One region of the Eubacterium sp. AF17-7 genome, then DNA from elsewhere that is predicted to be linked to it. Evidence: predicted binding sites of a transcription regulator. Region 1 holds the regulator's gene; each other region holds the start of a gene.
The links. The regulator HrcA, encoded in region 1, represses chaperone genes, less so after heat shock. The targets are predictions, from matches to a motif close to TGTTAGCACTCNNNNNNNNNGAGTGCTAACA.
Positions count from the first base shown of each region.

Region 2: a site for HrcA is predicted at 3,295-3,325, ahead of DWW96_RS03695 (Hsp20/alpha crystallin family protein). Genes of this name have one in related genera too.
Region 3: a site for HrcA is predicted at 2,742-2,772, ahead of clpB (ATP-dependent chaperone ClpB). Genes of this name have one in related genera too.
Region 4: a site for HrcA is predicted at 2,975-3,005, ahead of htpG (molecular chaperone HtpG). Genes of this name have one in related genera too.

Region 1 is NZ_QTWU01000005.1:58,188-66,067, forward strand. It holds gene DWW96_RS06775 (Gfo/Idh/MocA family oxidoreductase) at 1-919, shown strand, start outside; gene lepA (translation elongation factor 4) at 1,332-3,146, shown strand; gene hemW (radical SAM family heme chaperone HemW) at 3,206-4,564, shown strand; gene DWW96_RS13830 (hypothetical protein) at 4,676-4,942, shown strand; gene hrcA (heat-inducible transcriptional repressor HrcA) at 4,988-6,028, shown strand; gene grpE (nucleotide exchange factor GrpE) at 6,042-6,683, shown strand; gene dnaK (molecular chaperone DnaK) at 6,770-7,880, shown strand, end outside.
Region 2 is NZ_QTWU01000002.1:86,353-94,232, reverse strand. It holds gene DWW96_RS03705 (carbon starvation CstA family protein) at 1-916, opposite strand, end outside; T-box leader at 996-1,252, opposite strand; gene DWW96_RS03700 (copper homeostasis protein CutC) at 1,377-2,123, opposite strand; gene DWW96_RS03695 (Hsp20/alpha crystallin family protein) at 2,605-3,066, opposite strand; gene DWW96_RS03690 (GHKL domain-containing protein) at 3,348-4,697, opposite strand; gene DWW96_RS03685 (hypothetical protein) at 4,750-6,054, opposite strand; gene DWW96_RS03680 (InlB B-repeat-containing protein) at 6,224-7,880, opposite strand, start outside.
Region 3 is NZ_QTWU01000012.1:72,059-79,938, forward strand. It holds gene thiE (thiamine phosphate synthase) at 1-343, shown strand, start outside; gene thiD (bifunctional hydroxymethylpyrimidine kinase/phosphomethylpyrimidine kinase) at 437-1,240, shown strand; gene thiC (phosphomethylpyrimidine synthase ThiC) at 1,256-2,566, shown strand; gene clpB (ATP-dependent chaperone ClpB) at 2,864-5,440, shown strand; gene DWW96_RS10480 (polysaccharide deacetylase family protein) at 5,709-6,419, shown strand; gene DWW96_RS10485 (small multi-drug export protein) at 6,571-7,044, shown strand; gene DWW96_RS10490 (hypothetical protein) at 7,062-7,421, shown strand; gene DWW96_RS10495 (DUF4250 domain-containing protein) at 7,436-7,615, shown strand; gene DWW96_RS10500 (endonuclease/exonuclease/phosphatase family protein) at 7,684-7,880, shown strand, end outside.
Region 4 is NZ_QTWU01000002.1:165,098-172,977, reverse strand. It holds gene DWW96_RS04040 (TFIIB-type zinc ribbon-containing protein) at 1-904, opposite strand, end outside; gene DWW96_RS04035 (SPFH domain-containing protein) at 937-2,118, opposite strand; gene DWW96_RS04030 (DUF5721 family protein) at 2,431-2,922, shown strand; gene htpG (molecular chaperone HtpG) at 3,157-5,157, shown strand; gene DWW96_RS04020 (tRNA-dihydrouridine synthase family protein) at 5,313-6,248, opposite strand; gene argH (argininosuccinate lyase) at 6,775-7,880, shown strand, end outside.

The sequences.
Region 1 (7,880 bases):
GGCAGAGGCTTTGTGGGCAGTACATGGAACTGTTTATGGAGTGTGTGGAAGTTCGCTTGAGAAGGCTGAAAATTTTGCCAAAGAATATAAAATAGAACATGCATATAATGATTTAGATGAAATGCTATCAGATAAGAATATTCATATAGTATACATTGCGACTCCACACAATATGCATTATGAAATGATGCTTAAATCATTAAAGGCAGGAAAGCATGTATTTTGTGAAAAGGCAATTACGGTAAACAGCAGACAGTTAGAAGAATGCGTCAAGGTGGCAAAGAAAAATAATTTAGTTATATGTGATGGCGTGACACTTCTTCACATGCCTTTATATAAGAAGATAAAGAAAATGATAGAAGATGGTGAAATTGGAAAGGTAAAAATGGTGCAGGTTAATTTTGGAAGCTGCAAGGAATATGATGTGAATAACAGATTTTTCTCAAAATCATTAGCAGGTGGGGCATTGCTTGATATAGGAGTATATGCAGTATCATTTGCCAGATATTTTATGGAAAGTAAGCCAAATGTTGTTCTTACCACTGCAAATTATTTTGAAACAGGAGTTGATGAAACAAGTGGAATTATTTTAAAAAATAATGATGGGCAAATGTCTGTTATTGCACTTACAATGAGAGCAAAACAACCAAAAAGAGGTGTTATTTCAGGAGAAAAGGGATATATACAGATAGATGAATATCCAAGAGCTCAAAAAGCAACAATTACATATACTGCTGACGGACATACTGAGGTTATAGACGAAGGTGATACGAAAAAAGCACTTCAATATGAAGTTATGGATATGGAAGAATATATTAATAATAATTCAGGACAGGAAAATCTTCAGATTGTAAGAGATGTAATGGAAACTCTTACTTCAGTTAGAAATCAGTGGGGAATGGTTTACGATTTTGAATAAGTAAAATTATGTAATGCCACAAGTTATAGATTAAAAGCCACTATATGCTTATGATAGTATATTTTTTTAGTAGATATTTGATTATTTACCTTTTCTACGTTAAAGAATACTATTGTTGCATGAGGTGGCTTTTAAATTATTGTAAGGTCTCGACATATAAAATTTATCAGGAATAAAAGTAATCCCGTTGTTCTGAGAAACTAAATGAAGAACAACATATTCGTCATGTGTTTCGTATATATATCTTGACTCAAAATTACCAACCTCATTACATAGTTTATCTGAAAGAACACGATGGAAAATAGTTTTATAATATGCTATAATGAGCGTTAGTGTGGAAAAGTATGCATTATATTTAAAATAGAACATAATTAAACAAGAAACCAATATAAAACAACATGGAGGAACAACAGTGGCTCACATTGATCAGAGTAAAATAAGAAACTTTTGCATTATTGCCCATATTGACCATGGAAAGTCAACTTTGGCAGATAGAATTATTGAAAAAACAGGATTGTTAACAAGCAGAGAAATGCAGGCACAGGTTCTTGATAATATGGAACTAGAGAGAGAACGTGGAATAACGATTAAGTCACAGGCAGTAAGAACGGTATATAAGGCAAAAGATGGAGAAGAATACATTTTTAACCTTATCGATACACCGGGACATGTCGATTTTAACTATGAAGTATCACGAAGCCTTGCAGCATGTGATGGTGCAATCCTTGTTGTCGATGCAGCACAGGGTGTAGAAGCACAGACTTTGGCAAATGTTTATATGGCACTTGATCATGACTTGGAAGTATTCCCTGTTATCAACAAGATAGATTTGCCTAGTGCAGATCCTGAAAGAGTTATAAATGAAATAGAAGATGTAATCGGACTTGAAGCTCATGATGCACCACTTATTTCAGCAAAAACAGGATTAAATATAGAAGAAGTATTAGAACAGATAGTGGAAAAAATACCGGCACCACAGGGAGATGTTGACGCACCACTTCAGGCATTAATATTTGACAGCTTATATGATGCGTATAAGGGAGTTATTGTTTTTTGCCGTTTAAAACATGGTGTTGTAAAAGCAGGTATGAATATAAAAATGATGGCTACGGGAGCAACAGCAAATGTAGTTGAAGTAGGATATTTTGGAGCAGGACAGTTTATTCCATGTGATGAACTTAGTGCAGGCATGGTTGGATATATTACAGCCAGCATCAAAAACGTAAAAGATACGCGAGTAGGTGACACTATTACTAATGCAGATAATCCTTGTGCAGAACCACTTCCCGGATACAAAAAAGTTAATCCTATGGTTTACTGTGGACTTTATCCGGCAGATGGAGCAAAATATCCTGATTTAAGAGATGCTCTTGAAAAATTACAGTTAAATGATGCAGCTTTGCAGTATGAACCTGAAACATCACTTGCATTAGGATTTGGCTTCAGATGCGGATTTTTAGGATTGCTTCATTTGGAAATTGTACAGGAAAGACTTGAGCGTGAGTACAATCTTGATTTAGTTACAACTGCACCTAGTGTTATTTACAAAATATATAAAAATGATGGAAGTGTTATAGAACTTACAAATCCTTCTAATTTGCCTGACCCAAGTGAAATTGAGCATATGGAAGAACCTATTGTTCATGCGGAAATAATGGTAACAACTGAATTTATCGGTGCTATTATGGAATTATGTCAGCAAAGAAGAGGAACATATATAGGAATGGAATATGTAGAAGGTTCAAGAGCATTACTCGAATACGATATTCCGTTAAATGAAATAATATATGATTTCTTTGATGCACTTAAATCCCGCTCAAGAGGATATGCGTCATTTGATTATGAATTGAAAGGATATGAAGCAGCTAAGTTAGTTAAACTTGATATTCTTATTAATAAGGAAGAAGTGGATGCACTTTCATTTATAGTTCCGGATGTTACAGCATATGAACGAGGCAGAAAAATGTGCGAGAAACTTAAAAATGAAATACCACGTCAGTTATTTGAAATTCCAATTCAGGCAGCAGTTGGAAGTAAAGTAATTGCGAGAGAAACAGTTAAGGCAATGCGAAAAGATGTTTTAGCTAAATGTTATGGTGGCGATATTTCACGTAAGAAAAAACTTCTTGAAAAACAGAAAGAAGGAAAGAAGAGAATGCGTCAGGTTGGTAACGTTGAAATACCACAGGAAGCATTTATGGCAGTACTCAAATTGGACGAAGATTAATATAAAAGGTCTCTTTGCAGCAGGCAGAGGGACCTTATTAGTTGAAAAGAGAGGTAAAAATGAGCAAACATTTAGAAATATATATCCATATTCCGTTTTGCGTAAAAAAATGTGATTATTGTGATTTTCTCTCCGACAGGGCAGATTGCAAAACTAAAGAGGAGTATGTGGATGCGTTAATAAAAGAAATTGAATTGTCAAAAAATGTTTTGAATGGATATGAAGTAGATTCAATCTTTTTTGGAGGAGGAACCCCTTCTATATTGGAATCACATTTATTTGAATGCATAATGAATGCAGTAAAAAAATATGCAAATATAAATGAAAATGCAGAAATAACAATAGAATGTAATCCGGGCACTTTGACAAGAGAAAAATTAGAAGTTTACAAGAAAACCGGAGTGAACAGATTAAGCATAGGACTTCAGTCGGCAAATGATGATGAATTAAAAAGCATCGGAAGAATACACACATGGCAGGAGTTTTTGGATAATTATCGAATATCAAGGGAATGTGGATTTGACAATATTAACATTGACTTAATGAGTGCACTTCCGGGACAAACGATTTCATCATATAATGAAACTCTAGAAAAGGTAGTTGCCTTGAATCCAGAGCACATATCGGCGTATAGCCTTATAGTAGAAGAGGGCACGATAATGTATGACAGAGTAAATGAAGCAGCACTGCAGGGAAAGGATATACTTCCTGATGAAGATACTGAGCGTGAAATGTATTACATGACAAAGAATATCTTAGAAGAAAATGGATATCACAGATATGAAATATCAAATTATAGTAAAGAAGGCATGGAATGCAGACATAACGTAGGATATTGGCAGAAAAAAAATTATATTGGCTTTGGAATAGGAGCAGCTTCTTTATTAGAAAATGAACGATATAATAATATTTCAGATTTAAATAAGTACATTGCTTTCATAAATGAAATATACAATTGCGAAGATAATATGGATGAAATGACAGCTTTTCAATATGGAAGTGAAGAAATGATGGATTATTTATTTGAAGATGAAGATGATTATGAATTTGAAAATAATAATCAACAATCAAGAGAAGATGAATCTGTATTCGAAGAAAAAATTTATCGAAAGAAAAGTGATAATGATACAGACTTTGATACTGATTATAATAGATTAGGTTCAATTCATAAAAACATTGAAAGACTCTCTAAAAATGATCAGATGGAAGAATTTATGTTTTTAGGCCTTAGAATGATGGAAGGAGTAAACAAAACTAAATTTGAAACACTTTTTAATAAGAAGATAGAAAACGTATACGGTAATGTCTTAGAAAAACTCACACAGGAGAAATTATTGAAAACCGAAAACGACAATATAAAACTTACCGAAAGAGGAATTGATGTAAGCAATGTAGTATTATCAGAGTTTTTATTATAATATGGAAAATATTCTATTTAATACTAATAAAAATCATAGCACAAACCGGATAAATGTATATAATAACGAAAGAGCATTTGCCACCGTCGGTTCAATGTTACATCATATGGAATGACTAGAACCGAAGGTTCTAATGTCAGACCATATGATGGAACATTAGAACTGCTACGAGTGGCAAGCAGCGAAAGCGTTCTTTCGATATTATATACATTTTTAATTGCAAGCAGCGAAAGCGTTCTTTCGATATTATATACATCCTTAAGGTTTGTGCTATTTTTCTATGTTCACAAATTATTTACAAAAGTTTCTATAATTTTTTTTGCAAAAATGTTGACAAATAATATGGTGGGTGCTATTTTAATTTATGAAAGATGTTAGCACTCAAAACTGACGAGTGCTAATAAAGTAGAAAGGAGATGGAATATGGAACTGACAGAGAGAAAAGTAAAAATATTACAGGCAGTCATTCGTAACTATTTGGAAACAGGCGAGCCCGTTGGTTCAAGAACCATTTCTAAGTATACAGATCTTAACTTAAGTTCAGCAACCATTCGTAATGAGATGGCTGACTTAGAAGAGATGGGATATATAGTTCAGCCTCATACATCAGCAGGACGAATTCCTACAGATAAAGGTTACAGACTTTATGTTGACGATTTAATGAAAGAAAAAGTTCAGGAATTAGACAACAGAGAAAAGAAAGTAACTGAAAGAGAAAACCTTTTATTTGAAAAGGTTGATAAGGTTGAAACCCTTCTTCAGAATATGGCGAAGATGCTTGCAACCAATACTAATTATGCAACAATGATTTCAACATCAAGGGATAACGAAGATAAGATAAAATTCATTCAGTTGTCACTTATGGATGACAATCAGATTTTATGTATTGTTGTTTCGGGAAGAAACAGAGTAGTAAACAAGATTATAAAAGTTAAAGACCAGATTAATGAAGAAATGGTTTTGAGACTTAATGTGGCACTCAATACAAGTCTTGCAGGATTAGCAGTTGAGCAGATTAACATAGCTGTTATTTCAACACTTACATCTAATGCAGGTGAACATAAAGAATTAGTAACAGATGTGTTACAGGCAATTACAGAAGCCATTGCATCAGAAGCACAGATGAAGATTTATACATCAGGTGCAACGAATATTTTGAAGTATCCTGAATTAAGCAGTAACGAGAATGCAAGTTTGTTGCTTTCAACATTTGAAGAAAAGAAGCCATTAACCAATTTGGTAAATGATAATGAAACAGGAATTCAGGTTTATATCGGTGAAGAAACTCCGGTAGAAGGAATGAAGGATTGTAGTGTTGTAACAGCAACTTATGAATTAGAAGATGGCATTAAAGGTACCATCGGAGTTATAGGTCCGAAGCGAATGGATTATGAGAAAGTTGTAGAGACATTAAGAACAGTTAAGGGCCAGTTAAGCGATGCTTTCAAGAAGGAAGACGAATAGAAAGGAAGGTCCAATGGAAAAGAATATTAACGATATGCCTGAAGAAGAAAAGGTAGAAAAATCTGAAACTGAAGAAGAAACAGTAGAAGATACAAATGAAACAGTAGAAACTGAAAAAGAAACAACAGAAGATACTAAAGAAGATAAAGACAAAAAAGAAGCAGAAGATAAAAATTCTTCAGACAAAAAAGAAAAGAAAAAAATATTTGGAAAGAAAGATAAGAAAGACCAGCAGATAGAAGAGTTAACTGATAAACATCAAAGACTTATGGCTGAATTCCAAAACTATAGAAACCGTAGCGAAAAAGAAAAATCAGCAATGTTTGAAGTTGGTGCAAGATCAATTATTGAAAAACTTCTTCCGATTGTAGATAACTTTGAAAGAGGTATCGCAGCATTATCAGAAGAAGAACAGAAATCACCAACAGGTCAGGGAATGAATTTAATATATAAGCAGTTGATGACAGCATTTGAAGAAATGGGAGTTACAGTCATTGAAGCTAAAGGCCAACAGTTTGATCCGGAATTACACAATGCAGTAATGCATGAAGACAATGACGAATTAGAAGAAAATGTTGTTGTTGAGGAATTCCAGAAAGGCTATAAATATAGAGACAGTGTTATAAGACATAGCATGGTTAAGGTAGCTAATTAATTTTACAAATAAGAAATTATTTAACATATATTTGAACTCGGAAAACCGAGAAATAAGAAAATTATCAATTTAGGAGGAAATATATCATGGGAAAGATTATTGGTATTGACTTAGGAACTACAAATTCATGTGTAGCAGTTATGGAAGGTGGAAAACCTACAGTTATTACAAATGCAGAAGGTGTTAGAACAACTCCATCAGTAGTAGCATTTGCAAAATCAGGTGAAAGATTAGTTGGTGAAACAGCTAAACGTCAGGCAGTTACAAACGCTGACAAGACAATCTCTTCAATTAAGAGACATATGGGAACAGATTACAAAGTAGCAATTGATGATAAGAAATATACACCACAGGAAATTTCAGCAATGATTCTTCAGAAGTTAAAAGGTGATGCTGAAGCTTACTTAGGTGAAAAGGTATCAGAAGCTGTTATTACAGTACCTGCTTACTTCAATGATGCACAGAGACAGGCAACAAAAGATGCAGGTAAGATTGCAGGACTTGATGTAAAGAGAATTATCAACGAGCCAACAGCTGCAGCATTAGCTTATGGTCTTGATAATGAAAAAGAACAGAAGATTATGGTATACGATTTAGGTGGTGGTACATTTGATGTATCTATTATTGAAATTGGTGATGGTGTAATCGAAGTATTATCAACTTCAGGTGATAACAGACTTGGTGGTGATGACTTTGATGAAGCAATTACAAATTATATGATTTCTGACTTCAAGACAAAGACAGGTGTAGACCTTACAACAGATAAGATGGCACTTCAGAGAATTAAAGAAGCAGCAGAAAAAGCTAAGAAGGAACTTTCTTCAGCAACACAGACAAACATTAACATCCCTTACATTACAGTAACAGCTGAAGGACCACAGCATTTTGATTTAACTCTTACAAGAGCTAAATTTGATGAATTAACAAGAGCATTAGTTGAAAGAACAGCAGTTCCTGTACAGAATGCATTAAGAGATGCCGGAATTACAGCAGCTGAACTTGGAAAGGTATTATTAGTTGGTGGTTCAACAAGAATCCCTGCAGTACAGGATAAGGTTAAACAACTTACAGGTCATGAACCATCTAAGAGTTTGAATCCTGATGAATGTGTAGCAATCGGTGCATCAATTCAGGGTGGTAAACTTGCAGGTGATGCAGGCGCAGGCGAAATCTTACTTCTTGATGTTACTCCACTTT
Region 2 (7,880 bases), on a different contig from region 1:
CACATGCTATTGTTACAAATAAAATTGGGAACATATACTGTCCATCTACGTTGAAACTTGTAAATGCCTGTAAGTTACATGAAGGATTTGAAACAAATATACCTACAACTGCACCTACAATCATAAAAATTAATAAATAACTGTTTAAATAATCTCTAGGCTGCAATAATGCCCATACAGGAACTACACTGGCAATAAATATATAAGCGAATATAAAAAGATGCCATGTTTCTCTTGTTAAATAAACAGGGAAGTTTAAACCAATTACTACTGCTACTACTAACATTGCAATTGCTATTACTGTATTTACCCATTTATTTAATTTTGCATATTTTAAAATCATTCCAAGTGCTACTGCTTCAAAAATAAATAAAATTGAAGTCATTGCTACTGCACCGTTTGCTGAGATTTTTTCTACTGCCTGTCCTGCAACTTCAGGTACTGTAAATCCGTTAAATGTTCCAGCTACAACATCTGCAAATGCTGCAACTACTAAAATACAGAATAACCAACAGAAAAGTAAAAATAATTTCTTTCCTAATTTTCCAATATATTCTTCAATTATGTAACCAATTGTACGACCTTTGTTTTTAACTGATGCATACATTGATGCAAAATCCTGAACAGCTCCGAAGAACACACCACCTACAAGCAACCATAATAAAACAGGAAGCCAACCAAAAACTGCTGCCTGAATAGGTCCATTAATAGGACCCGCACCTGCTATTGATGCAAACTGATGTCCAAATACCACATTTGTATCCGCCGGTACATAATCAACTCCATCCTGTAATTCATATGCCGGAGTTTTTGCATTAGGGTCAATGCCCCATTTGTTTTGAAGGTAACGACCATAAAGAAGATACGCTCCTCCAAGTACTACAATCGCAATTACCATCATTAAGATTCCATTCATTTGTATTACCTCTCTTTTGTTATTATTTAGCTAGTTTATTCTTTTATTACAAAAGAAAAAGCCTTCATTGTCTTACGACAACAAAGGCGAAAATATCAATTTCGTGGTACCACTTTGTTTGAAATAATTATCACTAATTAAAACCACTTATCACTGTCACATCCAACAGCTTCTTCTGTAACGTGAAGACTACGTCTCTGCCTACTCACTATAAAAAGTTTTGGGAGAGATGCTCCAGGGTGATGTTACAACAATTCTTTTCTTCCGATTCTCAGCTACCTCGGTTCTCTGTAATCAAGACACTTTATTGCAATGTATCCCTTTCTACGCAACTAACTATTACTTTTTACAAATTCTGTTTTATCACTTATTGTTAAATCATGCAACAATAAATTTATTATTTTTCTACAATTTAATTATTTAAACTATGTGCAAATTATTTGTATAATTATATTAAGCATTATTTTAATAATTTTAACATTTCAGCTGTTTTTCTTATATTTTTTTCGTCTGTTCTATAAATTTCATATTCACTTAACCCGGAAATTCCCATATTAACATCATCATTTCGATATTCCATTTTGCTGTTTTCTACAACCTTACCTGTCATATGAAAGCTTTTTGCCCCGGTTATTTTAGCTATTTCCATAATATTATCTGAATTTACACCTGCACCAACTAAAATCTCTATACCACTTGATCTTTCAACTAGTTTTTTAATTAACTTTGCACCTTCAATACAACTATTTTTTTGTCCTGAAGTCAATATTGTATCTACGCCTAATTTTCTAGCGGTCTCAAATGCTTCAAATGGATTTTTGCACATATCATATGCTCTATGAAGAGTAACTCTGCATCCTGTTGCCATATTCATAATTTCCTTCATATATGCCTCATTCAAACTTCCATCAGGATTAAGACAACCTATAACAATGGCATTTGCTCCTTCTCTTGCAAATTTTTCACTTTGTCTGCACATTATCTCAAATTCCGATTCTGTATAGCAAAAATCTCCAAATCTTGGTCTTATCATAACATTTATTGGAATTTGAATTTTATTTCTTATTATTTTAAATAACTCTAAATCAGGCGTTGTTCCTCCTATAATAATATTTGAACATAATTCAATTCTGGTTGCCCCTCCATTAGTTGCCGCAATAGCTGATTCTACAGAATCCACGCATACTTCTAACACATAGTGATTCATTCTTTTTTCCTCTTTTTATAATATATTTATTTTTATTCATGACTATTATTAAAAACAGTTATCAAAACGGAACAATTTTTGTATTCCTTAAGTTTTACATCTTCGTCAATATATCTATTATACATAAAAGACAGCATATATACTATGCGTATTTAAATAATTACGCTTCTAAATGTTTATCCTAATTTCTTCCATATTATTCGATATAAACTATATTATCTTACATACTCTTCTATTAAATTGAAATCATTTATTTTCATATTTTTACTGTTCATTGCAAAATAATCGCCTTTTGCATTAATATTTTTGCTATACCATAATGGATATTTCCATTGAAAGCTACTATTTGAAAATTTAATATTTTCACTCTACGTATAACTAATTTATGGCATATAAAAACTCCCTTCACGCATCGGCAAAGGGAGTTTTATTCAAATCATCTTCTGATGATTCATCTTCTGATGATTCATCTTATGCTATTTTATCCTTCAATAGCAATGTATTTACTTTTTGGTTCTATCTTCTCCTGTTCTTTTGGAACATTGAATGATAAAATACCATTTTCATATTTAGGGTGTATATCTTCGACTGTTACATTATCACCTACATAAAAGCTTCTGCTCAAACTTCCTGCATAACGTTCACGTCTTACATATTTACCCTTCTTATCTTTCTCATCCTTATCAAGACCTTTAGCGGCGCTGATTGTTAACATACCATCTTCCAGTTTCATCTGGATTTCGTCCTTTTTAAATCCCGGAAGGTCTATATCTACCTCATATCCGTTTTCAGTATCTTTTACATCTGTTTTCATCAAATTCTTTGCATGTTTACCATACAATTCTTTTCCTGCATCAGCAAATGCCGGGAATGCAAAATCATCTGTAAAATCATTCATAAAATCATCAAATAAGTTTTCTCCAAAAATACTAGGCATCATCATAAGTCATATCTCCTTTCAAATCAGATATAAAAATTATATTTGCACTATCGGAGAAATCCGAGGTGTAGTTTTTATATTGTAAACTAAGGTTTTGGTTAAACACTTGGATTTTTACTGATTGCTGAATCATCATTCACTAAAAACAATTACCTGAATTATCATTCATTAATCTTTAAATCCTTATCTTTTAACTCTCTTCCTTTGTTCTGACTACGTTATAACTCGTTTTATTAGCACTGTCAAGAGGTGAGTGCTAATTTTTTTGTGAAGATTTTGTGAACTTATATTACCATCTCTGTATAATATCTATTTTCCATAACATACACCTTAATTTTTCCGTTGTACTTCTTAACAATATCATATATAATAGCCTGTCCCATTCCATGTTCCTGCTTGTTTTTCTTAGTTGTATCACCAATTGTAATCGGACTTTGTTTTAAAGTTTTATTATTAATTTTAATTTCAAGCACTTCCATATTACATTTACAATAAAATTCAATTTCCCCTTGTTTTAATTTTTTACTTTCTTCTATCGCATTGTCAAATAGGTTTGCTATTATTGCTATTAAATCAATTTCACTTACTAAAATCTGTTCATTTACATCAGCTTCAATTTTTATATTAATTTCATTTTGCCCGCATTGTCTTACTTTATTTTCAATAACTGAATTAATCAATATGTTATTACAATAATTATACAAATTATTATCGCTAATCATTGGCATTTCGCAAATGCCTTTTTCAAAAGAATCAATTTCATTATTTTGGCTTAATAACGTTCTGATTTCTTTCATTTTAATCTCAATATCACGTTTAATCTTTTCGGTATTTTCCATCTGATATTTAAGTGTCCGATAATATTCCTTCATTACTGTATTTTCTATATTTAAAATTTTATTTTCCTGTGCTATTCTTTTTTCATTTTTCTTGCGGATTATCCAAGATACACTATACATAATTAAAATAGCTGTGCAAATTCTAAAAACATATAAAACAATAACAAACATGATTTCTTTAGTCACAAAAGATTTCGCAGAATTAACAAAAAACGCATACATATCAAAAACAATCAATAGCATCCACCATATAATAGGATACTTTATTCTCTTTTCATAAAAGTTTCCAAAGCATTTCTTTATAATTGTTGTCATTATAAAAATTTCAAATATAGATATTAATAATGCGACAATTGCTATTATAATGTTTTTACTATCCATATTTGTTTTTACAAAATAAGGTAGCATATCATTCTTTCCACCGGTTATCACAACCGTAGGCATAACTATAAATGCAATTCCAAATGTCTCGACAATAAAATTTGCTAACATAATTTTTAAATATGGTTTACCTGTGAGTAATTTTAATAGGGCAAAAAATATCAATATGTATATTCCATTAATAATAGTTATTGTATTAGTCTCATCTTGCGTAAGTATGTGTGTATATTTATAAAACACAATTGTCAAATTAAGAAAAAATAATTTCATTAAAATAATGCAAAACAATTTTAATCTTTTATCTTTTTGTACCCCAAGTAATATTTTAATTGCATAATATGTTGCAATACTTACCAGCAATTCTAAAACTGCTGCATTTATCATATTTATAACTAATTCTTTTCCGCTATACATTAATCTACCTTTTCATTTGTATTATATTTTATTTTCAAAATACAATCTTTCTTTAAATAATAACCGTAATCTCATTTGCTCCATTCAAATATTTATCATCAAATACTCCCTGGTATTTCTCTGTAATTTCTTTTATTACACTAATTTTCATCTTATCTTTATTTTTATTAAAATTACCATCAAATTTAATGCAGATTAAGAAATTATTTTTTTCTTTAGAGCATTTAAAATCTAAATTTTTCACATTTGTAACTTCACTATTTTCTATTACTAAATCAAATATATTTGAGAGTAACGCCACTAAATCCATTTCAGAAATTTGTTTGGCATCAAAATTTCCTACTTTAATTTTAATATTAATTCCCTGATTTTCACATTGCTCTCTTCTATTTACAAATATTGCATTTATAACAGGATTTCCGCAATAATCTATCGTTTTAAGATTATTATATTGTTCCTCAATTTGTCCTACATATTTTAAAATATCCTGCTTACTTCTTTTAGATGTTTGTATGTCTTTTATCAAATTCATGTGCTTTTCAATATCATGTCTAAACTTTCTTGTTCTTTCCATCTGAAATTTTAATGTATTATAGTATTCTTTCATAACTGCATTTTCAATACTTAAAATCTGATTTTCCTTCTTTATCTGTTTTTCTTTTTGCAAACGCATAAACCATGAAACTGCATATAACACAGAAAACATTATTATAATCATAATAATATTCATTGCAATAAAGATAGTACTTCCACTTTGAATAGCTGTTGTAGTTAATCCGCTTATGGTAAATATCAATACAATAATCCACCAAAATATTCTATGTTTTATTTCACTTTTAAAATAATCATCAAAAAACCTTTTAAGCACATATTTTTCTATTGCAATCAATACAATCATTATCACTAATACTGTTGCAAAGGTAATTATATTATTTAAACTCAATTCTAATGTTATAAGAGTTCTTTGTTTTTTCCCAAGTATATGAGCTATTATTGTAATTGGGCTAAATGATATAACAATAGATATTATCTGTGCTATCATGTCTGAAATAAATATTTCCAAATATTTTTTCTTTGTTATCACTTTTAATGTACAAAAATAAATCAGAGTATTTATTCCCTGAAGCATCAAAATAATGCACTTACTATTAACAGAGTCATCTCCAAAATATGTATAATACATTATTGTTAAATTAAAAGTAAGCATACTAGCAAAGAATATTGGTAAAAAAATTCTTCTTTTGCTTTTCTCTATTCCAAGTAAAATCACGAAACTATAGTACATTGCAAAAATCAAAAAGATTTCATAAAACCCGCCATTTATCAATGTTATGATTACATCATTTGTTTTTTCCATAATATCTCCCTGTTGTTCGTTTAATATTTTCTGCCTTTGTAAATACTAATACCAATATTAACTTTAACATATAAATAAGAATAACTAAATCAAAAAAATGCCAAATCTTACTGTTTTTTCTCACAATAAGATTTGGCATTTTTGTCTCATAACAAAATAAAATAATATGTTATTTGTTAATCTTTATTTTTTTAATTTTTGACCAAGGACCGTAAACAGTTTCATTTCCATTTTTCTTATACGCACGGACTCTAACATAATATAATTTCTTTTTCTTTAATCCTTTTATTGTCATCTTTTCTTTAACGAAACCTTTTACATTTTTATTCTTTAATTTCTTAGTAAACTTTTTATTAGTTGAATACTGTATCTGGTATCCATCAACTCCTCTCTGTGCTTTCCAATTAACAAAAATTTTCTTTTTACCTTTGTTTATAATCTTCTTGATTGATGCCTTTGCTATAACAACATTATTCATTGATTCTTTTGTTGTTATAGAAACACTTGTTGTACTTTCTTTACTTATAGCTTGTTGTGACATTGTAGTTGATGATTTTTCAACATTTTCTGTACGAATTGTTGCCAAATTTTCTGTTGTTTCTTTCTGTATATTACTTATTCCCGTTGCAATACCATCCGAACTCACTTCCTCGTTTTCAACTTTATATATAACAACAGCTCTATCAGATGCTCCAATATTGTTTACTGCTTCTACTTCAATTTTATATTCTCCATTATTAGTAAAGTACGATGCTGGAATTCTATAATTTGTTGATATAGTATTACCTACGTTTTCTCCATTCACATAGATTTGATAATACATTACATTGTTTCCGGCAATCCAATAAATATTGTAGTTATTATTTTTATCAACTATTGCTTGCAAGCCTGATGGTTTTGTTGGTAGTAATTCTTCTCTTTGAGTTGTTGTTTCTTTTTCAGTAATTTTTTCAGTCGTAGTATCCTTATTTGTTATTTTCTCTGTTGTTTCTTGTGCCGTCACTACTTCTGTTGTTGTATCCTTTGATGTCAGTTCACTATCTGTTGTTGTTTCTTCGTTAATTTTAATATCTACTCTTTCTAATTCACTCGAATTAGCTTCTCTTCCAACTGCATACGCTAATATAGTTGACGTTTGTGATACGCTTATCGGTTCATCGTATTTTTTAAAACTACCTTCATTTAGGCATGCGACTTCTGCCCATTCACCACTTAAAACTGTATAATATATATCAGTATTAGAACTTAAGGAATATATACCAACTTTTTGTTCTCCTTCATAATTTCCAGATTGCTTTGTAAAAATTGGTTTATCTGTATTTTTTATATATTTTGCAACAGGTGACAATGCTACATCCTGTGTAACATACATAGCTTCTTCATATCTATTCCAACATTCAAATACAGATATATCATTTGGTGCTTCTGGATTTTCTGGCAATTTTGCCTCTCCACCGTAACTTATTTCTTGTTCACTTATTATGTCTCCATTCCAATCCAAAAACTTAACAGTGTATTTCGTATCCTTATATGAAGCTTGAACTATCATATTGGATTTAACCTCTTTAACTTCCTGTTTTTCTTCATCAACCCATTTATCAAATATCTGTCCGGCTTTTTCAGGTATATTATCAATTGACAATATATCCCCATAATTAAATTCCTTTATTTCAATGGATGTTTTATCCCAATCAACAAATATTACAGTACATTTCTTCTTTTTATATTGTGCTGTAATAACCATGTTCTCTCGTATATTCTTTAAGCCAGTGTCCCAACCTACAAAATCCATTCCTTCTTTTTCAGGAACTTCCGGTGCATCTACA
Region 3 (7,880 bases), on a different contig from region 1:
AGAAAAATTAGGACCTGATAAAATCATAGGTGTATCCGCACAGACAGTAGAACAGGCACTTTTGGCAGAAAAAAGAGGTGCAGATTACCTTGGAGTAGGAGCAGTATTTCCGACAAATTCAAAAGATGATGCAAAAGAAGTAACGTATGAAACTTTGAAAGAAATATGTGAAGCAGTGTCAATTCCTGTTGTAGCAATAGGAGGAATAACTCATGACAACATTAAAGAATTAACAGGAAGTAAAATAGACGGAATTGCAGTAATTAGTGCAATTTATGGAGCAAATAATATAAAAAATGCAGCTAGTGGCTTAAAAGAAGAAATAAGCAAAATTGTAGAATAATATTATCAGGTAAAGTAAGACTAGAGAACATATATAGAATTACTATATATGTGACAAAAAAGAAAATTAAATAATAAATAGTAGGAGAATTATATGAAGACAGCCCTTACAATTGCAGGAAGTGATTCAAGTGGTGGAGCAGGTATTCAGGCAGATATAAAGACGATGATGGCAAATGGAGTGTATGCTATGAGTGCCATTACAGCTCTAACTGCTCAAAATACTACAGGCGTGGCGGCAATACAGAATGCAACACCTGAATTTCTGGCACAGGAAATTGACTGCATATTTACGGATATTGAACCGGATGCAGTTAAAGTAGGAATGGTTTCAGAGAAAGAACTTATAAAAGTTATTTCTGATAAATTAAAACAATATAAAGCGAAAAATATTGTTATTGATCCGGTAATGGTGGCAACAAGTGGCGCAAGGCTTATTAATGAAGATGCTGTAGACACATTAAAAAAAGAATTGTTTCATTTGGCAACGATTCTTACTCCAAATATTCCGGAGGCAGAAGAACTGGCCCAAATAAAAATAAACAACTCAAAAGATATGATAAAGGCAGCAGAAAAAATTGCAAAAACATATAACTGTGCAGTCCTTTGCAAAGGAGGACATAACCAAAATGATGCCAGCGATTTATTATATAAAGATAATGAATTCAAATGGTTTCATGGGAAAAGAATAGATAATCCAAATACCCATGGAACAGGGTGTACATTATCATCAGCAATAGCATCAAATCTGGCAAAAGGATATGATTTGGAAGAATCAGTTTTTAGAGCCAAAGAGTATATTTCAGGAGCATTAGCAGCTATGCTTGATTTAGGAAAGGGAAGTGGACCTATGAATCATGGATTTGCTATTACAAATGAATATACTAAAGTAAAATAATAAAGGAGAATTACGATGGAAGAAAGATTATATGCAACACAGATGGAAGCTGCAAGAAAAGGAATTGTAACAAAGGAATTAGAAATTGTAGCAAAAAAAGAAAAAATGGAAGTAAAGGAGCTTTTACCTCTTGTAGCAAGTGGTAAAGTTGTAATTCCTGCTAATAAGAATCATAAGTGTCTCGATCCTGAAGGAATAGGTTCTATGTTAAAAACAAAGATTAACGTAAATCTTGGAATTTCTAAGGATTGCAAAGATTATGATGTTGAAATGGAAAAAGTTATGTCAGCCGTAAAGATGGGTGGCGAAGCAATCATGGATTTATCAAGTCATGGAAACACACAGCCATTTCGTAAAAAACTTACAAGTGAATGTCCTGCAATGATAGGAACAGTACCTGTATATGATAGTGTAATTCATTATCAGAGAGACTTGGATACTTTAACAGCAAAAGATTTTATAGATGTAGTACGTTTACATGCACAGGATGGTGTTGATTTTGTTACACTTCATTGTGGAATTACAAGAAAAACAATAGAGCAGATTCGCAAACATAAAAGAAAAATGAATATTGTATCAAGAGGAGGTTCACTTGTTTTTGCATGGATGTGCATGACAGGAGAAGAAAATCCGTTCTACGAATACTATGATGAAATTCTTGATATATGTAGAGAATATGATGTTACTGTTTCATTAGGAGATGCCTGCAGACCGGGTTGTCTTGCAGATGCAACAGATGTATGTCAGATTGAAGAACTTGTTCGTCTTGGAGAATTAACTAAGAGAGCATGGGAAAAAGATGTTCAGGTTATGGTTGAAGGACCGGGACATGTACCAATGGATCAGATAGCAGCTAACATGAAAGTTCAGCAGACAATTTGTATGGGAGCACCATTTTATGTTTTAGGACCTTTAGTTACAGATATAGCACCCGGATATGATCATATAACAGCAGCTATTGGTGGTGCAATTGCAGCAATGAGTGGAGCAGCTTTCCTTTGCTATGTTACACCTGCAGAACATTTGGCACTTCCAAATTTAGATGATGTAAAGCAGGGAATAATTGCAAGTAAAATCGCAGCTCATGCAGCTGATATCGCAAAAGGCGTAAGAGGCGCAAGAGATATAGATGATAAAATGGGAGATGCAAGACGAGTTTTAGATTGGGATGCTCAGTGGGAATGCGCACTTGATCCTGAAACTGCAAAAGCAATTAGAGCAGACAGAGCACCTGAACATGAAGATACATGTTCAATGTGCGGCAAATTCTGTGCAGTCCGTAGTATGAACAAAGCTTTAAATGGAGAACATATAGATATACTCTAAACTTTAATGAAATTAAGGCGGATAATAATACGTAAATACATAGTATATAAGATGTCAGGGTAAGCAAACCTATGATTTAATGACTACGGCTTGCTCTGTGCTACATAAAAGGAACTGTTGCGTTATTGATATGTAACAGTTCTTTTTATGAAAACAAAAGAAAAACTAAAAAAATAATTAGCACTCGCTCTTGACGAGTGCTAACAAAAGTGCTATAACGTATTTGTAGGAAAGGAAAATCCTAAGAAAGAGAGTGAAGAACTAATATTTAAAACAGAAGTTAAGGAGGTATAGAAGATGAACATTAGTAAATTTACACAGAAGTCAATTGAAGCAGTTCAGAACTGTGAAAAGGTTGCTGAGGAATTTGGTAATCAGGAAATTGATCAGGAACATTTAATATACAGCCTTGTTAATTTAGAAGACAGTCTGATTTTAAAATTAGTTGAAAAGATGGAAATCCAGACAACACATTTTAAAAACAGAATTGAAGATTATGTTAGTAAGAAACCTAAAGTACAAGGCGGACAGAGGTATATTAGTCAGAGTCTTAATTCAGCATTATTAGCTGCAGAAGATGAAGCAAAGAGAATGGGAGATGAATATGTTTCAGTTGAACATTTATTCCTTGCTATGATTGCTAAGCCAAATAAAGAAGTTAAAGAATTTTTCAAAGAATATGGTATTACAAGGGAAAGATTCTTAAAGGTATTAGCTGAGATAAGAGGAAATCAGAGAGTAACAAATGATAATCCTGAGGCTACTTATGATGCACTTGGAAAATATGGACAGGATTTGGTTGAGAGAGCAAGAAATCAAAAGTTAGACCCTGTTATTGGAAGAGACAGTGAAATTAGAAATGTAATTCGTATATTGTCAAGAAAGACAAAAAATAACCCTGTTTTAATCGGTGAACCCGGTGTAGGTAAAACAGCAGCAGTAGAAGGTTTGGCTCAAAGAATTGTAAGTGGAGATGTTCCGGATGGATTGAAGGATAAAAAGATATTTTCACTTGATTTAGGAGCATTGGTAGCAGGTGCTAAATACAGAGGTGAATTTGAAGAGCGTTTAAAAGCTGTACTTGAAGATGTAAAGAACAGTAACGGAGAGATAATTTTATTTATTGATGAGTTACACACAATTGTCGGAGCAGGAAAAACAGATGGTGCAATGGATGCAGGTAATATGTTAAAACCTATGCTTGCAAGAGGTGAACTTCATTGTATCGGTGCAACAACACTTGATGAATATAGACAATATATTGAAAAGGATAAGGCTTTAGAAAGACGTTTCCAACCTGTTATGGTCAATGAACCAACAGTGGAGGATACAATTTCAATTTTAAGAGGATTGAAAGAAAGATATGAAGTCTTCCACGGAGTTAAAATTACAGATAGTGCATTAGTTTCAGCAGCAACATTATCTGACCGTTATATAACTGACAGATTTTTGCCTGATAAGGCAATTGACCTTGTTGATGAAGCTTGCGCGATGATAAAAACAGAACTTGATTCAATGCCTACAGAACTTGATGAACTTAGAAGAAAAGTTATGCAGATGGAAATTGAAGAGGCAGCCTTAAAGAAGGAAACCGATAATTTGAGCAAAGAAAGATTAGAGGAACTTCAAAAAGAATTAGCTGAACTTAGAGATGCATTTAACAATAAGAAAGCTCAGTGGGAAAACGAAAAGAATTCTGTAAACAAATTACAGGAACTTCGTGAACAGGTTGAACAGGTCAAGAAAGAAATACAGATTGCCCAGAGCAAGTATGATCTTGAAAAGATGGCTGAGTTACAATATGGTAGATTACCTCAGTTACAGAAACAGTTAGAAAGTGAAGAGGCAAATGTAAAAAATAAAGATTTGTCTTTGGTACGTGAAAGTGTTACAGATGAAGAAATTGCAAAAATCATTTCACGTTGGACAGGAATACCTGTTGCTAAACTGACAGAAACAGAAAGAAATAAAACTCTTCATTTGGATGAACAGTTACACAAACGTGTAATTGGACAGGATGAAGCAGTTACAAAGATTACTGAATCAATAATCAGATCAAAGGCGGGAATAAAAGATCCTGGTAAACCAATAGGTTCGTTCCTGTTTTTAGGACCTACAGGTGTAGGTAAAACAGAACTTGCTAAAGCACTTGCGCAGAATTTATTTGACGATGAGACAAATATGGTTCGTATTGATATGAGTGAATATATGGAAAAATATTCAGTGTCAAGATTAATCGGAGCGCCTCCGGGATATGTTGGATATGATGAAGGCGGTCAGCTTACTGAAGCAGTTCGTAGAAAACCATATTCGGTAGTACTTTTTGATGAAATTGAAAAGGCTCATCCGGATGTATTTAATGTATTATTACAGGTATTAGACGATGGTAGAATTACAGATTCTCAGGGCAGAACAGTGGACTTTAAAAACACAATATTAATTATGACGTCAAATATTGGTTCTTCATATTTGCTTGAAGGAATCAATGACAATGGTGATATAAAGCCTGAGGCAGAAGAGATGGTTATGAATGATTTGAGAAATCATTTCAGACCTGAATTCTTAAACAGATTAGACGAAATTATTATGTTTAAACCACTTACCCGTGATAATATTGGCGGAATTGTAGATTTAATAGTTGCAAATTTGAATGAAAGACTTGCAGACAAAGATTTACATTTAGTGCTTACAGACGAGGCAAAGAAATTTGTCGCAGATAATGGATATGATCCGGTTTATGGTGCAAGACCGCTTAAGAGATATTTACAGAAGAATGTAGAAACCTTAGTAGCAAAGATTATTTTACAAGGAGATGTAAATATGGGAGATACTATTACGGTTGATGCAAAAGATGGAAAAATGATTATAAGATAAAGATATCAGACAAAGATATCAGACAAAGGTCTTTCGACCACTTATAAGCAAACTTATGTGGGCTTAGGTCTTTTTGACTCTGGTATTATATAAAAGCTGAATTATTAGCATAAAATATGGACTTGTGTAATAACAGGAATCGTATTAACATGTTGGTAATTCAGCTTTTTATTTTGTTTAAAACGTCCTATTAAACATATTCCACTTTACAAATATATATAATTTAAAGAAGATAAAAAAACATAAAAATAAGATTTAGAGGATTTAAATGAAGTTAAAAAAATGGTGGGTTATTGCATTAATTATGATATTGCCGCTTTTATTTATAATGGGAAATTTGAAGAAAAAAACTATAGAAACAGCAGAAAATAATTTGAAAACAATAAATAAATATAAAAACATAAAGAGGGTTGCGTTAACTTTTGATGACGGACCAAGCAGTGAATGTACCCCAAGACTGTTAGATATTTTGAAAAAAGAAAATGTAAAGGCGACGTTTTTTTTAGTTGGGAAAAATATAAAAGAAAACGAAGATATTGTTATAAGAATGAAAAATGAAGGACATCTGATTGGAAATCATACATTTAATCATAGTCAGTTAACGAAATTAGGATTTGATGAGGCGGTAGAGGAGATTAATACTACAAATGCATGGATTACAAATATTTCAGGATATACCCCGGAATACATACGTCCACCGTTTGGCAGTTTTACTGATGAACTTTTAAGCGAAACATCAATGTCTGTAGTTATGTGGAATGTTGACCCGTTAGATTGGAAATATAAAAATAAGGACATTGTAACTGATAAAATTTTAAAAAACGTAAAAAATGGAGATATTATTTTAATGCATGACATATTTGAAAGCTCTGTTGATGCAGCACAAACTGTTATAAAAGAATTAAAGAAACAGGATTATGTATTTGTTACAGTTGATAAAATGAATTCAAATAAGCAAATTATAAGAAGAGATAAATAGTAAATAAAAAAATAAGATTGCTTAATTTGGGGGCATTATTAACGTAGAGAAGCAACAAAGCAATCCCCAAAAGGACTTGTGAAAAACAATAGGGAATGTTATACTTCAAAATGCTGGTATAGTATTAGAAAAATTATTTAAGGAGAGTTTTATGTTAAATTACATCATAATATTTTTGATTTCAATGGTTCCTCTTGTTGAACTTAGAGGAGCGTTAATTTATTCACAGGCAATTGGAATGCCTTTATTAGCTTCTTATATTATCTGTGTTATAGGAAATATGCTTCCGGTTCCAATCATTTATCTTTTTGCGAGAAAAGTATTGATTTGGGGAAAAGATAAAAAACATATTGGAAAATTCTTTACTTTTTGTATAGAAAAGGGCGAAAAAGGCGGAAAGAAACTACAGGAAACAGCAGGAAAAGGACTATTTGTAGCATTGTTTTTATTTGTGGGAATTCCACTTCCGGGAACAGGTGCATGGACAGGAACTTTAGCAGCAAGTTTTCTTGATATGGATTTTAAATCAAGTGTAATCGCTGTAATGGGTGGAGTTCTTTTGGCAGGAATTATAATGGGACTTGGAAGTGCAGGCGTATTTGGAGCGTTAACTGCATTATTTTAAGAGAATAGAGGCACTAAATGGATAAAAAATATGATTATTTAAAATATACACCAACATTGCCGGGAAAAATTGCTATAGGTATTGCAACACCATCAGCCATTATTGGAATTATTGCAGTATTTTTCGCTTTTAAATTTCCGGAGGCGTTTATTATAACTTTGATAGCAGAAGCGATAGCTGTTATAGGTGGAATTGTTCTTACAATAGACATTGTAAGATTTAATATTTCACAAAAGAAAAAACAGGAAAAGATACAAAGCAGGTCAAAGAATAAAGAAAATGAACCAAAAGAAATGGATATAATGAGAATTGTGCATATGATTATAGGTATAATTGTAGGAATCATTATAGGATATTTAATTTGGGGTGTAAGATAAAAAGGAGAATTATTATGACAGGTTTACCAAATGATCCGGTTATGTTACTTAGTGTAGTAAATACAGCACTTAGAGATACGCATCAGGATTTGGATGGATTTTGCAAAACAAGAGATGTTGAGAAAGAAGATATCGTAAATAAATTAAAGACAATTAACTATGAGTATAATGCAGAATTAAATAAATTTGTATAGAGCTAGATGAATTACACATAGATGTGAAAACAAATTTATATAAATCACAGTTAAACAAAGGATATAAAATGAATATATTAAAAAAGGTTATTAAAGCTATTTTAGCAGTGCTTATAATTATAATAATTGTAGTTTTAGTGTATGTAGCTTACGTTTTCATTTCATATAACAGGATAGATGATAATAAGAAATTAAAAATAAATGAACCTAAAGTTAAAAGTGAAAATATAAGTGATAAGGTTAATACAAATGTAGAATATACAAT
Region 4 (7,880 bases), on a different contig from region 1:
TATTTTCATAATTTTCTACATCCCAGCGTACGCCTCTGTTGTATTTCTTCGTTGTTGTCTTAGCTGCAATTCGTGATATATCATGAATCTGTTTTGTAGCCAGTGGTTCTATATCTTTCACGTTCATATCTCTCTTTTCAGATGTATACCCTCTTAGATAATTAGAATCAAATTTAACACAATTTTCTGTATCAAATGGCATAATTGAATTAACAATATTGTTAGTCTGTATAGACGAAGCGTTGTCTATTCGTTCTCTGCTTGCTTCAATTGTAAGTCCATTTATTGCTATATCAAATTCTCTTTCTATGTCATATCCCTGAGCATCATAATATGTAACGGAATCTTTAGAATCCTTTTTGTACTGTTTTACTTCTTTTTCAGCTTCTCCTGAAAGTTCAACATGTTCATTTGCATCAACAATCATATAAGGGAAATATACACCCATAACATTTTCTATTGAAAATTCGTTTTTAAACTGCTTATTTGCAAAAAACTTTCTTTTACCGACAAAGTTTTCTATAGATGATTTTGCCTCGTCTTTTGTTATTCTAAAAGGTAAAACAACATCCGGTACTGCTCCATTTGCCACTTTGCTGTTAACTGAAAGTGTATTACGACACCAATGACATCTTGCCTGTGTTGTTTCTCTTGTATCTATAACAACTTCTGCTCCACAACTTGAACACTTTAAGGTAACTATATCTTCACCTGCAGTAATATCCTCTGCTCCTTTGTTTACATGTTCTCCCTCTAGTTTTCCTGCATCCGTAACGATTTCTTCTGATTTTTCAGGTTCAAATTCATATCTACAATAATTACATCTTAATTTTCCTGTTTTAGGATTTTGCGATATGTCAGTTGAGCCACATTTTTCACATTTTATCTGTCCGTTTTCCGACATAAGACCCTCCATCTTTCACAAATTCATATAAATTAAAGTCCTAAAAGTTTTGCTTTTAATGCATCAAATTCTTCCTGCGAAATAATTCCTGCATCTAAAAGTTCTTTTGTTTTCTTTAATTTTTCATATGGATCTTCCTGTGCCGGCTGACCTGCATTCTGTCCCATATTCATATTCTGCTGTCCAAACTGATTATTCATCATTCCGCCAACTGCATTCATTCCCATTCCCATAAATGCCATACCGGATGCTCCACCATTTGGATTTTCACCTGCTGCCTGAAATCCTCTTGCTACAGCCTGATTCATAAATGACGCTCCTCTGTTTCCTGATAATGCGTCAGCTTTTTTCACGTCGCTAATTAACGCTTTAGTATCTTCGTCATATTCAATTGTCTGAATTGCGACCTTAACAATTTCCAATCCTCTGTCACTTTTCCACTGATATGCTTCTTCTACTACCTCAGACAATGATTTTGCAAAGCCAAGCTGGTCAGACTGAATCTTAGTTATTCTGTTACCTCGCTCCGGGTCATTTGTATATTTGGAAAATGCTGCTGAAAGACTTCCAACAACTTCATTAAATAACTGTTCTCCTGCAGGATTATCCATATCTGCAAAGTCAAATACTTCGTTATTAGGCAATAAATATGTAGCAGGCACAAAGTTCTTTACAAATAATATTGGGTCTACAATCTTCATTGTATATGTTCCTCTGGTCATTGCTCCTACCTGAGTTCCCAAATATGCATCATCCCAATATATTTCTGACTGTGTTCCAAATCTGTTATTTGGAATTTCTTTCATATTAACATAAACAGCCAACTGCTGTGCTGATGGTTCACCACCAAATTTAAATCTTTCCCAGGACTGTTTTACTACTGATTCAATTATAGAATCCCCTGCGAAAAATGACTTTGCGTTAACATCATCAGACTTAAAAAGATATTCTCCCGGCTCACATATACAAGCTGTAATTGCACCATCCTGTAATGTTATAAGTGCAGTTCCTTCAGGCACTATTACCTTTGAGCCATTAGAAATGATTCCTACTGAACCTTTTGTATTTGATCCTCTTCCTCTGTTCGTTTCTGATAGAACAGCCTTATATATAACTGCTCCTGCTCCTAAATTTGTCGGTGGTGTAAAATAATCTAACCACTGATCTGCAAATGTTCCACCTACTGCATCAATTGCTCCTTTAATAAAACCCATTTTTCTGTTCCTTTCATGTAATTATTTTGTATCTTTGTTTATCCATCTCATCCCGTTATTTAAAATATATCATTTTATTTTATATTTATATTCATTCTACAGAAAAAATAAAACCCAATACAATTATATTCTTTTATATCATTTGTAACCTTAAAAGTCAATTTTGTTACTTTACTTATTTTAATTTATTCTTTGATAATTTAAATCATTTTTCACACTAATTTTTACCACTTTTTAATTGCCTGACTTTTTCTAATTTGTTATAGTTATTATTGCAAATTATTTATTATGAATTTTTTAAGGAGACATTCCATGATAGCAATTAATGTGATTAGCAAAAATGAATTTATGAACGCAATTTTTATAAAAGATACATTTGACTACATGCTTATAAGTGAATTAGAGTTAACAACCATCAATACGTTCTCTATTGATGGCCGTGTTAACAAAGATTTTATTAAAAAAAATGAACTTGAAGAACCTGAAGACGATTTCATCTCATGGGGAAGTATCAGACATATATGTTTTGAAATTATCAAAGGGAAAAACGCTCCATTAAAATTTAAAATCACATTAAAACTTCCTAATTCTTATATTGAAAAAATGTTAACTTCTGTTGATACTAACATTGAAGCTTCGCAGGTTTTAGGAATGTACATACATATTAATTATGAAAACAACAAGTTAAATGTTATTACAGGTACCTCCTTAAGTATATTTACAATGGACAAGTCCATTGATAAATTCTGGGATAAACAAATTACTACTTTACTAAATCAGCATTTCGAACTTGAAATCGAATAAATTATAAATTCAATACAATTTTAAAACTCATAAACACATCTTCTTGCACATTTGTTAGCACTCTTTTTTATCGAGTGCTAATTTTCTCTTGACTTTTACATTTGACCTGTCTAAAATATATATCAAACGTAAAAATTATGGTGAATGCAAATACTTCGGAATTGTGAAAATTGATAAAATAAAAAGAAATAGTATTTGCAAACACTAATAGATTTATATAAAGGAGTGATATATATGGCAGCTACAACAGGTAGTTTATCTATTAACAGTGAAAATATTTTCCCAATTATAAAGAAATGGTTATACTCTGATCACGATATATTTTTCAGAGAACTTATTTCTAATGGTTGCGATGCAATTACAAAATTAAAAAAATTATCTCTTATCGGAGAATATGAATTTAAAGATGACGAAGAAAGTGAACTTAAAGTTCAGGTTATAGCCAATGCTAAAGACAAGACATTAACATTTATCGATAACGGTATCGGTATGACAGCTGAAGAAATTGATGAATATATCAATCAGATTGCTTTTTCAGGTGCCGAAGCTTTCCTTGAACAGTATAAAGACAAAACTAATGAAGATCAGATTATCGGTCATTTTGGTTTAGGTTTCTATTCTGCTTTTATGGTTGCAGATAGAGTTACTATTGAGTCTCTTTCTTATAAAGAAGGTTCTAAGGCTGTAAAATGGGAATGTGAAAATGGTCTCGAATTTTCTATGGATGACTGCGATAAAACAGACAGAGGTACAAAGATTACTTTATATTTAAATGATGATAGCTTAGAATTTGCAAATGAGTTCAAAGCACGTGAAATCATTCACAAGTACTGCTCTTTTATGCCTGTTGAAATATTCCTTTCTAACCCAAACGCTGAACCGGAATATGATACAATTCCTGAATCAGAAGTAACTGACAAAGATACAGTAATTGAAACTATTGTTGAAGAAGCTAAAACTGAAGAAAAAGAAAATGAAGATGGAACTAAAGAGGTTGTAGAGGTTTCTCCTGCTACTACTAAAGCTAAAATCCTTAAAAGACCAAAGAGCATTAGTAATCCTGTTCCACTTTGGACAAAACATCCAAATGAATGTAGTGAAGAAGAATACAGGCAGTTCTATCATGAAGTATTTATGGATTACAAGGAACCTTTATTCTGGATTCATTTGAATATGGATTATCCATTTAACTTAAAGGGTATTCTTTACTTCCCTAAGATTAATACTGAATTCGAATCTGTAGAAGGTGTTATCAAATTATATAACAATCAGGTATTTATTGCTGATAACATTAAAGAAGTTATTCCTGAATTTTTAATGGTATTAAAGGGTGTAATCGATTGTCCTGACCTTCCACTTAACGTATCAAGAAGTGCTCTTCAGAATGATGGATTCGTTAAGAAAATTTCTGATTATATTACTAAGAAGGTTGCTGATAAGCTTTCCGGAATGTGTAAAACAGATAAAGAAAATTATGAGAAATACTGGGATGACATTTCACCGTTTATTAAATATGGATGCCTTAAAGATGAAAAATTCTGCGAGAAAATGTCTGACTATGTTTTATTTAAAAATATTGACGATAAATTCCTTACATTCAAAGAATGCTTAGAGGAAAATAAAGAAGCTCATGAGAATACAATCTTCTATACAACTGACCCAGTTCAGCAAAGTCAGTACATTAATATGTACAGAAATGAGAATATAGATGTTGTTATTTTAAAGGATGCTATCGACCAACCATTTATAACACAATTAGAGCAGAAAAATGAAAATGTTAAGTTTATTCGTATTGATGCTGAATTGACAAATACTTTTAAAGAAGAAGTGAATGAAGACGAGTTAAAAGATATGACTGACAAACTAACTGAGGCATTTAAGAAAGCTTTAAACAGAGATACTCTTAATGTTAAGGTTGAAAAGATGAAAGATTCTTCTATTTCTTCCATGATTACTTTATCAGAAGAAAGCCGTCGTATGCAGGACATGATGAAGATGTATGGAATGGCAGGAATGGATCCTTCAATGTTTGGTGGTGCAGGTGAAACTCTGGTTCTTAATTCAAACAACAACCTTGTTAAATATATCATTGATAATCCTGAGGGAGAAAATACTGATTTAATTTGCAAGCAGTTATACGACCTCGCAATGATTAGTCATACACCTCTTAATCCGGAATCAATGACAGCTTTTATTGAAAGAAGCAACAAGATTCTTGAAATCATAACTAAATAATATTATTTGAGAATATGTATAATTGTTAAATAGTTTACAGTTCACTTCTTCTCTAATAAAAAATGGGCACTTATTTTGTACTGCCATCAAAAGTCAGATAAAAAATTGATGGTGTATCAATTCAAGTGTCCATTTTTATAACTATTCGATACTATCTAATTTATAATATCACAGTTAAACATTTCCTCAATAGCACTATTAAAATGTTTTAAATCATTTGATTTCTTGATTCGTTTCCAATTCTTTTCATAATTCTCAAATAGTGGTGACATATATCTCCATGCTTCTTTCATCTTAAATAAAAGATTTCTATCACCGCTCATTACTTCTTTATAATCATTATATATAATTTCATTAAATCTATACAATTTTTCTTTAGTGACTCTCTCACCACCTCGTATTTCAGAAAAAATATTTGGATTAGTAATTGCTCCACGACCAATCATTACACTATCTATGTTTGGAAATCGTTTTATAATTTTATTATAATCATCTACGCTATTTACATCACCATTGTAACAAAGTTTATTTTTGCTGTTTTCATAAGCATACTCAAAAACTTCTAAATTAGGAGTGTTATTATAAAAATCTTCTCTCACTCTTGGATGTATAATTAATTCCTTTAAATTATATTTATTATATATTTCGAGTATTTCGTAAAATTCTTCCGGCTCATACATTCCGATTCGCGTCTTTACTGATATTTCCATCCCTGACTCATTTACCATTTTATCAAGCAAAATATCTAAATCTTCAAGATTTTTCAAAAGGCCTGAGCCACGTCCTTTTGATACTACTGTTCCTGACGGACAGCCTGCATTTATATTAACCTCTGTATATCCGTAATCTTTTAATTTACTCATTGCACTAAGTGCCTGATCAGTCTGTTTTGTCATAAGCTGAGGAATCAAAACATTTATTTTATTATTTTGCGGATTTATATCTCTTACTTCTTTATTAGAAAATTTTTTATTCTGACTTGTACCTATAAACGGTGCAAAAAATTTATCCGGTTGTTCAAATACTGCCGCTAAGGCATTTCTATATATGTATCCTGTTATTCCTTCTAATGGTGCTAAATATAATTTCATTTTTCTTCCTTTTATCTCAATGCCAGGACTTTATATGCATAATACACGAAGCTGCTTTAATCCTAACATTAATTTAATTTTTTAATCCACGAACCATTATATTATATTGCAGAATATTTTCAAATAATAATTTCTATATGATTATGTAAATATGTGCACATAAAAAAATCCTTATTATATTGTATCGATTTTGTTTTATTTGTTGTTATATTTTACTTTTATATGTTGTTATATGTTGTTATATTTTTGCTTTATTAAATTTAATCCATTTATAAAATTATGTAATTACTTTCAAAATATAAATTTTAATTAAAATACATTATTATATGCATAGCTTCAAAACATCTACTCTACAAATATATATTTGAAAAACTACTGTTATAATGCTATAATTTTAAAGATGTCTTAGCGCAATATATAACAAAAACGATTCAGAAATTTGTTTATACCAAAAAGATTTTCATCAATTTGTTTATTGTAATATATTTGTAAGATATAAATACAAAAAAGAAATGAGGAATTACATATGAAATTATGGGGAGGCCGTTTCACAAAAGAAACAAATAAATTAGTACATAATTTTAATGCGTCATTATCATTTGACCAGAAATTTTATAAACAGGATATTCAGGGAAGTATTGCTCATGTGACCATGCTTGCAAAACAGGGAATTATTGAAGAATCAGATAAAGTTGCAATTATTAACGGATTAAATAGCATTTTAACTGATATCGAAAACGGACATTTAGAGTTTACTCCTGAACATGAAGATATTCATAGTTTTGTTGAAGCTCATCTTATTGAAAGAATTGGCGAGCCTGGTAAGAAATTACACACAGGAAGAAGCCGTAACGACCAGGTTGCATTAGACATGAAATTATATGTTCGTGACGAAGTTGTTGAGCTTGACTCATTATTAAAAACTCTGCTTCAGTCCATAATGAAAGTTATGGAAGAAAACACTGAAACTTTTATGCCTGGATTTACTCATTTACAGAAAGCTCAGCCTGTAACATTAGCTCATCACTTTGGAGCATATTTTGAAATGTTTAAAAGAGATCGTAGCAGATTAACAGATATTTATGACCGTATGAATTATTGTCCTTTAGGTGCAGGTGCATTAGCTGGAACAACATATCCTCTTGATCGTGAATACACTGCTTCTTTGCTTAATTTTGATGGTCCGACATTAAATAGTATGGATTCCGTTTCTGACAGAGATTATGTAATTGAATTAATGTCTGCTTTATCTACAATCATGATGCATTTAAGCAGATTCTGTGAAGAAATTATTATATGGAATTCTAACGAATATAGATTTGTAAATATTGATGATTCTTATAGTACAGGCTCAAGTATTATGCCTCAGAAGAAGAATCCTGATATTGCCGAATTAATCAGAGGAAAGACAGGACGTGTTTATGGTGCTCTTACTTCTATTCTTACTACAATGAAAGGAATTCCTCTTGCTTACAATAAAGATATGCAGGAAGATAAGGAATTTGCATTTGACGCAATCGACACTACAAAGGGTTGTATTGCATTATTTACAGGAATGATTGATACTATGACATTCAATAAGGATGTTATGGAAAGCAGCGCTAAAAACGGATTTACTAACGCTACAGACGC